DNA from 3 places in the Pectobacterium cacticida genome. Region 2 is predicted to be linked to each of the others. Evidence: predicted binding sites of a transcription regulator. Region 2 holds the regulator's gene; each other region holds the start of a gene.
What was found. The regulator LexA, encoded in region 2, represses DNA repair genes until DNA is damaged. The targets are predictions, from matches to a motif close to TNCTGTATGTACATACAGNA.
Positions count from the first base shown of each region.

Region 1: umuD (translesion error-prone DNA polymerase V autoproteolytic subunit) is a predicted target of LexA. The motif match lies at 2,540-2,559, and genes of this name have one in related genera.
Region 3: RFN81_RS07455 (DNA translocase FtsK 4TM domain-containing protein) is a predicted target of LexA. The motif match lies at 954-973, and genes of this name have one in related genera.

Region 1 is NZ_CP133656.1:1,906,995-1,912,159, reverse strand. Features, by position in the region: gene cho (excinuclease Cho) at 1-825, opposite strand, end outside; gene umuC (translesion error-prone DNA polymerase V subunit UmuC) at 825-2,090, opposite strand; gene umuD (translesion error-prone DNA polymerase V autoproteolytic subunit) at 2,090-2,509, opposite strand; gene narI (respiratory nitrate reductase subunit gamma) at 2,783-3,460, opposite strand; gene narJ (nitrate reductase molybdenum cofactor assembly chaperone) at 3,487-4,206, opposite strand; gene narH (nitrate reductase subunit beta) at 4,199-5,165, opposite strand, start outside.
Region 2 is NZ_CP133656.1:3,544,088-3,549,252, reverse strand. Features, by position in the region: gene ubiA (4-hydroxybenzoate octaprenyltransferase) at 1-596, shown strand, start outside; gene plsB (glycerol-3-phosphate 1-O-acyltransferase PlsB) at 750-3,191, opposite strand; gene RFN81_RS16155 (diacylglycerol kinase) at 3,319-3,684, shown strand; gene lexA (transcriptional repressor LexA) at 3,794-4,402, shown strand; gene zur (zinc uptake transcriptional repressor Zur) at 4,452-4,961, opposite strand; gene RFN81_RS16140 (pirin family protein) at 5,058-5,165, opposite strand, start outside.
Region 3 is NZ_CP133656.1:1,560,522-1,565,686, reverse strand. Features, by position in the region: gene RFN81_RS07455 (DNA translocase FtsK 4TM domain-containing protein) at 1-896, opposite strand, end outside; gene lrp (leucine-responsive transcriptional regulator Lrp) at 1,009-1,503, opposite strand; gene trxB (thioredoxin-disulfide reductase) at 2,096-3,055, shown strand; gene cydD (heme ABC transporter permease/ATP-binding protein CydD) at 3,276-5,042, shown strand; gene cydC (heme ABC transporter ATP-binding protein/permease CydC) at 5,060-5,165, shown strand, end outside.

The DNA of each region.
Region 1 (5,165 bases), 1.6 Mb from region 2:
GATCTCCACGCTACCGCTGACGATCGGTTTACATAAGATCTTATAACCGTCGCTGTCAAAATTTGCGGCAACGCGCTTTAACGCGGCGACGTCTGACAACTGCGCGACCGTTCCCAGATAAAACCAGTTATGAATAATGTGATAATCCGTCTTCACCTGGCGATGTTCTTTGATTGCAATACGACCAGGATAAGCCCAACAGTTTAGCTTCATGGCATTGAGCCGGAGCGCTAGCCTATGGTGATGTTCCGAGATGGATTCTTTGCCACAGCAGGCGCCCGCACATTTTTTTAATGCATGACGAAAACACGCTCTGCCAGCGGGCAAATGTTCTACGCCCAATAGACCTAAACAGAGCTTTTCTTCATCAGCCATAATTTTTAGGGCGTTTATCGCGGCACGACGATGGCTGAACAACCCATAAAGCCCAGGCGTCGTGGAAAAATCGACATCTTTGGCGTACACCACGTCAACCCGCGCTGCGGTTAAACGGAGCGAACAGAGCTGGCGAGCGCGTCGCAGCCGTTTGTTAAACAGCGGTGCCTGCTGTTTGATCATCTGCGCTTCCAAAAGTAACGCCCCGATCTCCCCCGCCGTTTCAATAAAGCTAATGTGTCGTGTTTGCCTGAGCAGCCTGGCTTCTTTGCGTGTACGCATGTGTGACAATACGCGTGCGCGGATATTGATACTTTTACCGATATACAGCGGCAACGTTTCGCTGTCACCGTGAAAGATATAAACACCGGGCACGGCCGGCAGCCCATCCACTTCGGTGCGCAGATGTTCTGGATACTCATAGCGATCCGGTATTTTTTCCGGCAGCATCATGATTTAACAACCCTTAAATCGTCCATCCGCGTGGTGTACGCAGGCGAAAGCCGTTCTCGTTTCATTGACCAACTCGGATTAATACCTTGACCGGCAAACCAGATCTTCCCTTTGCCCGAATGATTGATGCGATCAATTGTTGCCATCAAACTGGCACTGTTCGTCATAGGTTTCGCCGCATCAAACAGATCTAATTGCGCCACACCCTGGGGATAAAAATCGGATAGCACCACACCGGCCTTACAGTAGCGATAGCCTGGCTTCCAGAGCCGCGCCAGCGCCTCAATCGCCCGTGCAATAATGTCACGGGTATCGTTGGTCGGCGTGGATGTCACACATGTCGCCTGATTACTATAGTATTCTCCGTGGGGAACATGAGGACTGGTACGGATAAAAACGGAAATCTGGCGGCAAAACTGTTCCTCATGGCGTAATTTCTCCGCTGCGCGTTCGGCATAACGACAAACCGCCTGATGCAGGTGCGTATAGTCCGTAATGCGCGAACTAAATGAGCGGGAACAGAGTATCTGCTGCTTGGCTGGCGGTAAGGCCTCAATGTCCAGACAAGGCTGCCCGCGCAATTCGCGTACCGTCCGTTCAACCACCACGCTGAAGTGCTTTCTAATATAGGCAAGATCGGTGCGAGCCAGCGCCAATGCCGTATCGATGCCCATCGTTTCCATCTGGCGCGCCAGTCGGCGGCCAATGCCCCAGACTTCGCCAACGGGCGTCATTGCCAGCAGCTTTTCCTGGCGTTCAGGGTTGGATAAATCCACCACGCCGTGTGTTTTACGCCAGGTTTTTGCCGCATGATTGGCTAATTTGGCTAACGTCTTGGTCGGCGCAATACCCACACCCACGGGTAAATGTGCTTCACGCTTTATGCGCGTTTTAATCTGCTGCCCAACGTCCTCAAGCGAGGTACGCCACGCGACGCCGGATAAATGCAAAAAAGCCTCATCAATGCTGTAGATCTCTACCGCAGGCGCCATCTCTTCCAAAATACTCATCACGCGCGCCGACATATCCGCGTAAAGCGCATAATTAGAGGAAAAAACCACAATATTATGCCGACGAATCAGTTCGTCGATCTGAAAGAATGGCACCCCCATTTTTACGCCCAGCGCTTTCGCTTCATGAGAACGGGCAATCACACATCCATCATTGTTACTAAGCACAATGACCGGCTTATGCGCCAAATCCGGGCGAAAAACCTTTTCGCAACTGGCATAAAAGGTATTCACATCAACGAGGGCGTACATTATCGAGTCGCATGAATAACGTAAGTGACGACGCCAAAAATAGCGAGACTCTCGCGGTCTTTAATTGGAATCGGTGTATAGGCAGCGTTCATCGGCACTAGCGCCAACGTAGGGGTTACCTGTAGCCGTTTGATGGTGAACTCGCCATCCAGCGCGGCAATCACAATATCGCCATGACGCGCCTGCAATGCACTATCGACCACGGCCAGATCGCCATCGTGAATTCCCCCTTCCACCATCGAGTGACCAGCAACTCGTACAAAATAGGTTGCCGAAGGATGCCGAACACACACGCTATTCAAATCGATACGCTGTTCAACATAATCATTCGCCGGGCTGGGGAATCCCGCAGGCACCGCAGCGGCATAAAGATTTAGCGCCTGCTTATCTGGGCAGGGCTCAGGAAGATATCGTTTCATTTCTCTGTTCGCCTCTCGGCACGGCAATATAACTGTATTTTTATACAGTATAAAAAACGATCGCCAATAGTGCAATGGACAAAATTCACTGCCCGCGTTGAGCCGTAACGGTGTGCGCTTTCCTTACGTAAGGCGATAGCGCCAATAAATTTTCGATGAAATGAGTAATGGTCGGAGACGTTAAATTGGCGAGGGTAAGTAAATAAGCGGAATGTCAATAAACGCCAAACAAGCGCGGTGGCGTCGTGCTAACGCCACCGTGTTACATCACGCCTAACGGCGATTACGTACAAGTTGGTAGCGACGTGTCAGGTATTCCACCGGCGCACTCCAGATGTGTACCAGACGGCAGAACGGGAACAGGACAAACAGCGTTAACCCCAATACGATGTGCAACTTGTAGATCAACGCCACCCCCGCCAGATGTGCTGATGCCCCCCCTTGGAAGAACGCCACGCTTTGCGCCCAACCGACCAGTTTCAGCATTTCACTGCCATCCATATGCTGTGCCGAAAAAGGGATGGTCAGAAGCCCTAAGCCCGCCTGGATCACCAGCAACGACAGGATAAGAATATCGCCGACGCTGGACGTGGCACGAACGCGCGGATTAGTCAGCCGACGTTTTAATAACAGCACGCCACCGACAAACGTCAGCAAGCCTGCCGCTCCGCCGCCGAACATCGCCATTTTCTGTTTGACGTCCATTGGCAGGAAGGCTTCGTACATCCAGTGCGGCGTCAGCATGCCGAGGAAATGCCCGGCAAGGACACCCAGGATCCCCAGATGGAACAGGTTAGACGCCAGACGCATCCCTTTCTTATCCAGCATTTGGCTCGACCCGGCACGCCAACTGTATTGACCATAGTCATAGCGCACCCAGCTACCAATCAGGAAAATCGCCATCGCCAGGTAAGGATAGATGTCAAAAAAGAATATATTGCTGAAGTTTATAAAAGAAGAGTTCGTGATTGCACTCATTAGCGTTGCCCTCCCGCCGATGTCGCGTCAAGATTCAAATATTGCGGCACCACCGCGCCAGCAAAACGGCGTTGGTGTTGCGTTTGCTGGGCCGATGCGCAGCCTTCTTCGCCGAGGAATTTAACCTGCTCCTCTTCCCACACGGCATCCAGCGCCTGCGGCGTATCATCACGCGCTTCCCCTGCCACCTTAGACGTGACATCGTCACTTTTCAGGTCACTACCGGACAGTGCCAGCAGCAGATCGAACAGCACGGCATAGCGACTATCGCGTTGCTGCAAACGCGCCCCAATCAATGCCAGAATCGGCGCGATGTCGAGTAACCCCGCGCGGCTTTGCGCGGGTTCCAGACGAGAAAGGTACTCAAGGTACAGCGGCAGGTAGTCCGGTAGCTCACGGCAATCCAGCGCCAACCCGGCATCGTCATAGTGCTGCATCAGGTCAACCATTGCCTGACCACGGTCGCGCGACTCACCGTGAACGTGCTCGAACAGCAGCAGCGACGTTGCCCGACCGCGGTCAAACAGCCCGCTGTACTCTGCTTGCATGTCTAACAAATCCCTGTCACACAAGGTATTGATGAACTGTATCAATTGGCGGCGTGCAAGCGGCGACAAGGCATCGGCCTGCGCTGCCGCGTCGATCAACTCACCCCGGTTTTCCCACAGCTCGCTATCGGGATAGTCCAATAGGCGGGCAATAATCCGCAGGCTAATCATGGTTCGTCTCCTGCATGATTTTGCTGTTCATATCGCGCGTCTTGCTGCTGACATCAATGGCGTCAATACGCTTACTATTGAACAGGTTGAATTTGGTATCGCTGCCGTGACACCCATCACCAAAGCTGAAGCCGCAACCTTTACTTTCCGGAAACGCGTCACGCGCCAGCTCACGATGGCTTGAAGGGATCACGAAACGATCTTCGTAGTTGGCAATCGCCAGATAGCGGTACATTTCCTGCGCCTGCGCTTCCGTCAGTCCAACCTGTTCCAGCGCACGGGTATCGATCTTACCCTCTACGCTTTCCGCACGTTTGTAGTGACGCATCGCCAGCATACGTTTCAGCGCCAGTAAGACTGGCTCGGTATCTCCTGCGGTTAGCAGGTTTGCCAGATATTGCACCGGGATACGCAGGCTTTCGACGTCCGGCAGGACGCCAGTGTGCGCCAATTGCCCCGCATCGGCGGCAGACTGGATCGGTGATAACGGCGGCACGTACCACACCATCGGCAACGTGCGGTATTCCGGGTGCAGCGGCAGCGCCAGCTTCCAGTCCATTGCCATTTTGTACACCGGCGACCGCTGCGCCGCTTCAATAACGCTGTTGGGAATACCGTCTTTCAGCGCTTGTTCAATGACTTTCGGGTCATGCGGGTCAAGGAACACATCCAACTGGCTCTGGTACAGATCTTGCTCATTTTCCGCCGAGGCCGCTTGTTCGATGCGGTCGGCATCATAGAGCAGCACGCCTAGATAGCGGATACGACCGACGCAGGTTTCTGAGCAGAGCGTCGGCTGGCCGCTTTCAATGCGCGGGTAGCAGAAAATACATTTTTCCGATTTGCCGCTCTTCCAGTTGAAGTAGATTTTCTTGTACGGGCAACCGGTCAGGCACATACGCCAGCCGCGGCATTTGTCCTGATCGATCAGGACGATACCGTCTTCAGCGCGTTTGTAG
Region 2 (5,165 bases):
AAGTGAGTGAGCAAGCGGCTAAAGTATTGTTTGTCGCGCTGGTCTTGCTGGCATTTGGTTTGGTGCTAACGCTGAACAAGATGACGATCTTGCTGTCCGTGGCGGGGTTAATCCTGGCTTGGGTCTATCCGTTTATGAAACGGATCAGCCATCTTCCCCAGTTTGTACTGGGTGCCGCGTTTGGTTGGTCAATTCCTATGGCGTATGCCGCCGTCAGCGAAAGCCTTCCGGCAACTTGCTGGATGTTGTTTTTAGCATATATCTGTTGGACGGTCGCTTACGATACGCAATATGCGATGGTGGATCGTGATGACGATCTCAAGATTGGCGTAAAGTCTACGGCGATATTGTTTGGTCGTTTTGACAATATCATCATTGGTGGATTGCAGTTAGCCATGTTGATAATACTGTTGATTTTAGGAAACGTTGTTGGATTAGGCAAGACGTACTACATTGCTTTATTGGCCGCGGCTGGCATGTTTGTTTATCAGCAAAGACTCACGGCCGGGCGCGAGCGCGACGCCTGTTTTAAGGCGTTCCATAATAATAAATATGCCGGGATGGTCATATTTATTGGTGTGCTGTTGGGGCTGTAAGGCGTCTCGGCAGGGATAAAAAACAGCGAGCAATCGCTGTTTTTTGTCATGTAACCCGTGAGTTTATTCTGCGAAATGCCCATCTTGATAGCGATGTGTCATTCGCTATTTCACGGTTTCTCACGGGCTACTTTCCATAGCGCCGCCTACTGTCTAATTCTCGACGTCTATTTCAGAGGCGATACTGGCGCTTTCGATCGTCAGCCTCACTTCCGGGGTGATGAGATCGCTGAGGATAGTGTAGAGCGCGACGATATCATTTTGCACCGTTTCCACGCTATCAGTGATATACCCTTCTGTGCGTAAAGTGGCGACCAATGTTGAGAACACCGCCTTATCGAAAAATTCGGGCGCGTTGATGCCGTGCAGTACGGACAGGCGCTGCGCCATGTTGCGGCTTTCCTTCTCCAGCGCGCCACGGCTAATGTCTGGATTTGCGCATAACAGAGACAAGGTAATCGCATAGCGTTGTAACGTCTCTCGCACGCCTGCCGAGAGGAGTTGCAAGGTACGAATACGCGATGGATTAATCGTAAGTTCGCCGTCAAGACGGCACAGCAACTGCTGTCTCACCAGTTCGTTAGCCAACATTTCCAGTACATCCGGTAAGCGTTCCCGAGAATAATGTAGGAACAATTCAGATTGCAGGAGCGGATAGATCAACGTAATTTGTCGAACCGCTTCGGCAGGCGTAATCCGGCGATGGTGCATGACGATACTGGCAAGTAACGACGGCAAGACCAATAGGTGCTGAATGTTATTGCGATAGTATGTCATTAGAACCGCCTGCTCACGCGGTAGAATGATAATATCGCCAACGCTATCCTTCTCAACTTCGAATTTGCCCAGACTTAGCGCGTGTTCCAATAATTCATCCGCTGTTTTTTGGGGGACGGTAATATCTTCATGATAAGGAACTTGACGTAAGAGTTGCAGGTAGCACTCTAGTTGTTCGCGCATTTGTTCGCGCGTCAATGAACGCTGGCGCGATGCCAATAACGCGGTAGAACACAGGTTCATCGCGTTTGCCGCTGCAGAATTATTAATGCGTGCCATGACATCCATCGCAATATTCTGCACCGTCGGTGTCAACCAATTTGGCCGTGGCGTTTCGATCGGGTCAATAGCCTCACGCCACTGCGGCACATGTTGGTTTAGATAGCTCATCAACGGCAACGGTTCGCCGAAATTCACGTATCCCAGGCCGAGGTTACGCAGTTTGCGCAAACCGCGTACCATTTGCATAAAGCCTTCTTTTTCCTTCACCGCGCCGCGGAGCTCTTTCGCATAAGTACCGACCTCCATCACATGCTCGTAGCCGACATAAATCGGTACCAGCGTGATAGGCCGCGTACCGCCTCTAAGCATCGCCTGAATGGTCATCGCCAAGGTTCCGGTCTTGGGCTCCAGCAGGCGCCCCGTACGCGAGCGCCCGCCCTCCATGAAATATTCAACGGAATAGCCGCGGGCAAATAACTCCCCCAGATATTCGCGAAAAATGGTTGAATACAGTTTGTTGCCTTTAAAGGTTCGCCGAATGAAAAACGCACCAAGACGGCGGAATATCGGCCCCGCTGGCCAGAAGTTAAGATTGATTCCCGCGGCGATGTGCGGCGGCACCAGCCCCTGGTGATACAAGACATAAGACAGGAGCAGGTAGTCCATATGACTACGGTGACAAGGCACATAAACGATGCCGTGACCATCCTCTGCCAGTTGGCGAACACGCTCAGCGTTATGAACATTGATCCCCTGATAAAGGCGGTTCCATGTCCAACTTAATACGCGATCCGACAGACGCACCGCCTCGTAGGAAAAGTTGGCGGCGATCTCTTCCAGTAATTCAATGGCATTCTGTTGCGCTTTTTCATGAGAGATCTTCTTACTGCGTGCTTCGTCCTCGATGGCTTTCTTGATCGCTTTGGAGCCCAACAGTTTGTTAAACAGCTCCTGACGCACCGGCAAGCGCGGGCCAACAGCCGCCAAACGTTGGCGAGAGAAGTGCATACGTGCGACACGCGCCAGTTTGTGGGCTATCGTCTTATCGGTGCCATGCTCGGTCGCCATATAGCGCAGAGACACCGGGCTGGAGAAGCGGACAAAACTGTCACGACCTAGCCACAGGACGGCGAAAAATTTCTCAATGCCATTAAGTAACCGTAAATGAGGTGTTGATTGAGCGTGGCCTTCGCGTCCTGGAGAACGCCCAAACATGACGGAAACGGGAACCATCTGTACATCCAGATCTGGATTGGCACGATGCAAATCCAGATAGTCGTGGAACAGCTTGACGGATTCCTGTTTGGGAACGTAATAGTGAAAGACGCGTGGGCCGTCATTGATAAAAACGTAACTAGGGAGTTCGATGCCGTTAAAGTCGAATGATTGCAAAGGGTCGGGTAACCCCAATGCCAGACATTTCGCCTGTAGCGTCAACAGATCCGCCTGAGAGTTGTAGGGCAGAACATAGAGTATGGGACGTGAAGGATCTAACCCCAACTCAGCCACGGGATCTGCAGGAATTACTTTGCTTTTCACCAGCAGTTTCAGCGGGAAACTCAATAGCTTGTAGTAAATTTTACGCCAGCCTGACATAACAACTTGGAGCCTCTTGTTAGCGATGCGCGGCAAGGATACCAGAAACTGCGCCGGAGATCTGTGGTGATGAGACAACACCAGCGCGTTAAAATGCGAACTATTTTATATAAAAAGTGGAGGATAAATGAATAAAGCGACGGGAGTAACCCGGATTATTAAGGCGACTGGTTATTCCCTTAATGGGCTGAAACAGGCGTGGCGGCACGAAGCGGCATTTCGTCAGGAAACTCTACTGACGAGTGTCGGCATCATCGTTGCGTGTTTATTGCCCGTTACGCTAGTCGAAAAACTATTACTGATTGGATCTGTCGTCTTGATTATGCTCTTCGAGTTAGCCAATAGTGCCATTGAAGCGGTTGTCGATCGCATTGGCTGCGAACACCATGAATTATCGGGTCGAGCTAAAGATATGGGCTCCGCGGCCGTTTTCATCGCTTTCCTGTTTGCTGCTGTTGTCTGGGGAGGCATTCTCTGGCAGTGTTTTGCCTGACGTTACGCATAAGCAAATAAAAGTCAGGGCTTTGCCTACATCGGCATTCCCAATGTTGACTTACCTGTATATACTCACGGAAAGACTGTATAAACAACCAGGGGGCGGGATGAAAGTATTAACGGCAAGGCAGCAGCAGGTGTATGACTTAATCCGCGATCATATTGCGCAGACTGGAATGCCGCCAACGCGTGCGGAAATTGCTCAACAATTGGGGTTCCGCTCACCCAATGCGGCGGAAGAGCACCTAAAGGCATTGGCGCGTAAAGGCGTAATTGAAATTGTCTCAGGCGCTTCGCGTGGCATTCGCCTTCTGATGGAAGAAGAGACGGGGATCCCCTTGGTGGGGCGCGTCGCCGCAGGTGAGCCGCTGCTCGCGCAGGAACATATCGAATGTCATTATCAGGTCGATCCTGCAATGTTCAAACCCAGCGCTGATTTTTTGCTGCGAGTAAGCGGCATGTCGATGAAAAATATTGGCATTATGGATGGCGATTTACTCGCTGTGCACAAAACCGAAGATGTTCGCAACGGGCAAATCGTTGTCGCACGTATCGAAGATGAAGTGACGGTAAAACGCCTGAAGAAACAAGGTAATACGGTGTATTTGCTCGCTGAGAATGAAGAGTTTGCCCCCATTGTTGTCGATCTGCGCCAGCAAAATTTTTCGGTAGAAGGCTTAGCGGTTGGCATCATTCGTAACAGCGACTGGAGCTAACAGTTTGTGGCTACGCACGGCTAGTGGCTGGAAGTTGCGTCTTTAGGCATTAACGTTTTTTTATCGGCACGCTATGGTCATGATCGCAATGATCCGGCTGTTTGCATGATGCTATTTCCTGGCAGTCGCTGCATAGCCCGTGTGCTTCCACAACGCTGTGACGCAGCGTAAATCCTGACTGTTGCGCCAAATTGCGTAGCGTTTCCTCCACCCCTTCGGTTTGACGTTCTGTCACCTGCCCACAGCGATCGCAGATGAAGAGGGCGGAGGTATGGCTTTGGTCTTCGATATGGTGACACAGTACGTAACTGTTGTTGGATTCGACTCGATGAATGAAGCCCTGCTCCAGCAGAAAATCCAGCGCACGATAGACCGTCGGCGGTTTGGCCTGAGGCTCGGAAACCCGCAGCAGATCGAGCAGATCATATGCGCTGATCGCGCCGGGTTGTTGGGCCATAAGGCGTAAAACTTCTAACCGCTGGGGCGTGAGACGCACAGCGCGTTGCTGACAAATTTGTTCAGCCTGGGCAAGCAGTTTGTCCTGTTGGGTTGAATTCATTGCCATATCACCCTGACGCATTGAGAATTAAGGCGGATATCTTATCACGATTGCGTAAAAACGCCGAACTGGCGGCATTATCCTGCGATAATAGCGTTATACCACCAGATCGATAAGCAAGGCTCGTACCGGCGATCCAGCCCGTAGCGTCAGTGACGGTTCTTGTTTAATAAATGCGCCGTCTCCACAGTGTAAGACCTCGCT
Region 3 (5,165 bases), 2.0 Mb from region 2:
ATGTCAGATAATGACCGATCAGACTGTGTTGGCGTTTCCGTGTGCGAGGGAGGTTGTGGTGTAGCCGCAGTGTCTTCATTACAAGCCGCGCCCGCCTTTGCAACGCTCTGCATCGTCGACGCATTTATAACCTCAGTGACGGAAGGGGCGGAAAACAGAATATCATCGTCATCACTATGCGGTGTTACAGCGTCACCGCGCGCTGTATCTTGATGTTCACTTGCCAGGGAAAGCGCATCTTCATCGCGATCGTTTTCTTCACCATAATTTTCATCACGACGTGAGCGATTTGACATGAATGTCAGACAGCCCAACACGGCGGCACCAATTTTCTCAGCTATCGTTAACCAAGACCAACCGGTAAAAAGCGTTAAGCCCGCGCCCCACACGCACAGCAGAATCAATGTCGCCCCCATGCTGTTGAAGCGTGGGATCATTGAGCTGCTCAGTAGACTCCCTAATACGCCGCCTGAAGCGAAATAGTAAAGGTCATCAATATTCAACGCCGCTAAGCCGCATGATGTCAAAATCAGCGCCAGCGTACCGATCAGACGCAGCGAAAAGGTAAAATAATCTATCGCTTGCGAGTTATCGCGTTGGCGGAAAGCGGCCCAACAGAGGGATAACATAATCGGCGGAATAGCATAGGCCAGCACCCCGAAAATAAAGAACAGCGTGTCAGCCAGCCATGCTCCCGCAACCCCGCCCAGGTTATGAATAGGCTCATGCCATGCGGTTTGAGACCAGCTGGGGTCAGAGGGGCTGAAGCTGAGTAATGCGACACCGAGGTAAACGGCGAAAAGCGCCACAACGATTAAAACCGCTTCAAGCAAACGTCGCGTTCCACTGAGTTTATTCAGCACAACGTCTTTATCTTCCGTATATTCCTGGCTCAAGCGTCTCTCCAGGGCCTGTAAGGTTTATGACAAAGCGCCGAGAAAACCCGGCGCTGGAGCTGTATAAATTCACAGGAGTGTAGCTGAATTTATCGGGTATTGCACCCACACGTTAGCGCGTCTTAATGACCAGACGGCTGCTTTGCTTCACTTCTTCCATTACGACGTAGGTGCGAGTGTCATTGACGCCCGGCAAACGCAGTAAAGTTTCACCCAGCAACTTCCGGTAAGCAGACATATCCGGAACACGTGTTTTCAACAAATAGTCAAAATCACCGGAAACCAGATGACATTCCTGGATTTCTTCCAGCTTTTGTACTGCGGAATTAAACTGTTCAAAAACATCTGGCGCCCCGCGATTTAGTGTTATTTCAACAAAAACCAGCAGTGACGCATCGAGATAATGTGGGTTTAGCAGCGCTGTGTAGCCATTAATGAACCCTTGTCTTTCCAAACGACGCACGCGCTCCAAACAAGGCGTTGGCGACAGTCCAACCCGTTTGGAAAGCTCAACGTTAGAAATACGTCCGTCTTTTTGCAATTCGTTCAGGATGTTACGATCAATACGATCGAGATCTTTTCCTGGCCGTTTTTTAGTGTCTACCATTATTATTGTCTCTCTTCACTTTTCCCTGCCCCTGCCTTACCCCGATAGACCTCATGTATCAGAGCTACCCTTAAAGAAGACACGCAACCTATTTTGTATAAAGTCAAACGACGTGTTCTTGACCCACGTATTGCCTATTTATGAAGAAAAAGCCTTCACGTCACCTCCCTGGCCTAAGGGCCTGCCAGCGCAAATACGAATAAAAAGCCGAGCTTTCGACTGTCCTCATACAAAAAATTTCCTCTTACCCAGATGTTTTCGCAAATGCACAGCCGATTGTCAAAGCAAAACAACGAAAATCAGAAGAAACTACCAGATTGGATAAGCAAGACCTCTTTGCTGGGATAGCGCTAATCATTTTACTTATAAATGTGGCTGGTTTTTCAGCGAGTTGGCCTCACCATCGTCGTTAACGATTAAACAAATAGCCTGCAACTTTTCTGTATACTTTTTTTACGGCGGTAATTTCCTTACAATCGTCGATTGTCCATGGTAGATAGGTTCAGAGTAATCAATTGTTGTTATCAGTAAGTCCGTTTGTCGTAGATAACCTCTACATGAACATTATCTGTCGTAATGAAATGAGGAAAGCATGGGTACCGTTAAACATCACAAGTTATTGATTCTGGGGTCAGGCCCGGCTGGCTATACCGCCGCCATTTATGCTGCACGAGCAAATTTACAGCCAGTATTAATTACCGGTATGGAAAAAGGCGGTCAGTTGACAACGACAACCGAAGTCGAAAACTGGCCCGGCGACGCCGATGATTTAACGGGCCCGCTGTTAATGGAACGTATGCATGCGCATGCGGCCAAATTCAATACCGAAATCATTTTCGATCATATTACCAGCGTCGATTTGCAGCATCGCCCGTTCCGTTTGTTTGGTGATAGCGCCGAGTATACCTGCGACGCGCTGATTATCGCGACAGGAGCATCAGCGCGCTATCTTGGCCTTCCATCAGAAGAGGCGTTCAAAGGAAAAGGCGTATCGGCCTGCGCCACCTGCGATGGTTTTTTCTACCGTAACCAGAAAGTCGCGGTGGTCGGCGGCGGGAATACTGCGGTAGAGGAAGCGCTTTATCTGTCTAACATTGCTGCTGAAGTACATCTAATCCATCGTCGTGAGACATTCCGTTCAGAGAAGATTTTAATCGATCGTTTGATGGATAAAGTCAAAAATGGCAACGTTATCTTGCATACCAATCGTACACTAGATGAAGTACTGGGCGATGATATGGGCGTGACGGGTGTGCGTATCCGTGACACACAAAGCGAAGCCGTGGAAGAACTGGAATTGGCCGGTGTATTTATCGCTATTGGACATCGCCCCAACACCAGCATCTTCGGCGACCAGTTAGCATTGGAAAACGGGTATATTAAAGTACAGTCTGGGATTCACGGTAATGCGACGCAAACCAGCATTCCGGGCGTCTTTGCCGCAGGTGATGTGATGGATCATATTTATCGTCAGGCGATAACCTCAGCGGGTACTGGCTGCATGGCGGCACTGGATGCTGAACGTTATTTAGACGGGCTCGCCACTAAATAATAAATATTGAAGCGGGCGGCGATAGCCGTTCTGCTTCGTCTTTTGCAACACAAAAATTGATCGTCTCGCTTATTTCCTTCTTCCTTTTCATTTGCAGCGCCTCTCTGTCGCGGTAACATAGCGTCTTTCTGCCTGATAGAAGATAATTTTGTTAAATTACCGTTACGTAATAGTTATTTTCTATTAACCCCTTTTCAGCAATATAACGAACTGGTGCCTGATGAAAAAAACCAGACAGCAAGAACTGACCATCTGGCTGAAACAGCAGGGTAAGCTGGCGCAGCGTTGGCTACGGCTTTCGCTGTTGCTTGGCTTTCTGAGCGGGATGTTAATCGTGGCGCAAGCCTGGCTGTTGGCCACACTGCTTCATTCCCTGATCATTGAACATGCCCTTCGTGAATCACTGATTTCCACATTCCTTTTATTGATCGCCACTTTTGTTTTACGCGCGCTAAATAGTGTACTACGTGAACGTGTCGGCTTTCGGTGTGGGCAAGCCGTTCGACAGCAAATTCGTCAATCAGTGTTGGATCGATTGCAACAACTTGGCCCTGCTTGGGTACAAGGCAAGCCCGCTGGCAGTTGGGCAACGATGATTCTTGAGCAAGTTGACGATATGCAAGATTATTACTCGCGTTACCTACCGCAAATGTATCTTGCCGCACTGATCCCCGTGCTCATCTTAATCACGATCTTTCCACTCAACTGGGCAGCGGGCTTAATCCTGTTTCTGACCGCGCCTCTCATTCCACTGTTTATGGCGTTGGTTGGTATGGGCGCGGCTGATGCCAATCGCCGTAATTTTTTGGCGTTAGCGCGCCTGAGCGGGCACTTTCTCGATCGCTTGCGCGGGATGGAGACATTGCGTCTATTCCATCGCGGTCAGGCCGAAACCGAACAAATTCGCCACGCTTCCGAAGATTTCCGGCGGCGGACGATGGAAGTTCTGCGTATGGCATTTCTCTCCTCTGGCGTTCTGGAGTTTTTTGCTTCCATTTCGATCGCCGTTGTCGCCGTGTATTTCGGTTTTTCGTATCTCGGCGAGTTGGATTTTGGTCATTATGGTATGGGAGTCACCCTCTTCGCCGGTTTTCTCGTGTTGATTCTGGCCCCGGAATTCTTTCAGCCTCTACGCGATCTCGGCACTTTCTATCACGCTAAAGCGCAGGCAATCGGCGCCGCAGAGTCGCTAGTCACCTTTTTGGCGGAGAAAGGTGAAGATGTCGGCTTCGGCACACATGAATTTAAGAGCGACCGCGCGATTGCAATCCATGCGGAAGGGCTGATTGTTCTCGCCCCCAATGGCACGCCACTCACCGCACCATTAACGTTTGATATCCATGCTGGTGAACGCGTCGCGCTGGTTGGGATCAGCGGAGCCGGAAAAAGCTCGTTGTTAAATGCGCTGCTGGGCTTCCTGCCCTATCGCGGGTCATTAGCCGTCAACGGTCAGGAATTGAATTCGTTAACACCAGCATCATGGCGTAAGCAACTGAGCTGGGTTGGACAAAATCCGCACTTACCAGAACAAACGCTGCGCGCCAATATTCTGCTGGGTAATCCGCAGGCGAGTGCCACGGAATTACAACGGGCGATTGAACGTGCCTATGTGCAAGAGTTCTTACCCTCACTTCCTCAGGGGCTAGACACCATACTCGGTGACAGTGCGGCACGTCTATCCGTCGGACAGGCGCAGCGCGTCGCCGTCGCGCGCGCGCTGGTTCATTCTTGCAACTTACTGCTGCTGGATGAACCATCAGCCAGCCTGGATGCCCATAGCGAAGCGCGAGTTATGGACGCACTTAACAAAGCGGCACATTCTCAAACCACGCTGCTTGTCACACATCAGCTTAGCGATATCATCGATTTCGATGTCATCTGGGTGATGGAAAACGGTCAGTTAGTTCAACAAGGGGATTATCAAACACTCTGCGCTGAGCCCGGCCCCTTCGCGACGCTGCTGGCACAACGACAGGAGACGCTGTGATGGCTAAATTAAAAACCATGCGGGTCTTAAAACCATTTTTGAGACTCTATCGCCAACATATCTGGCGCTTAAGTTTAGGCATTGTATTGGCCATTGCGACATTATTGGCCAGCATCGGCTTAC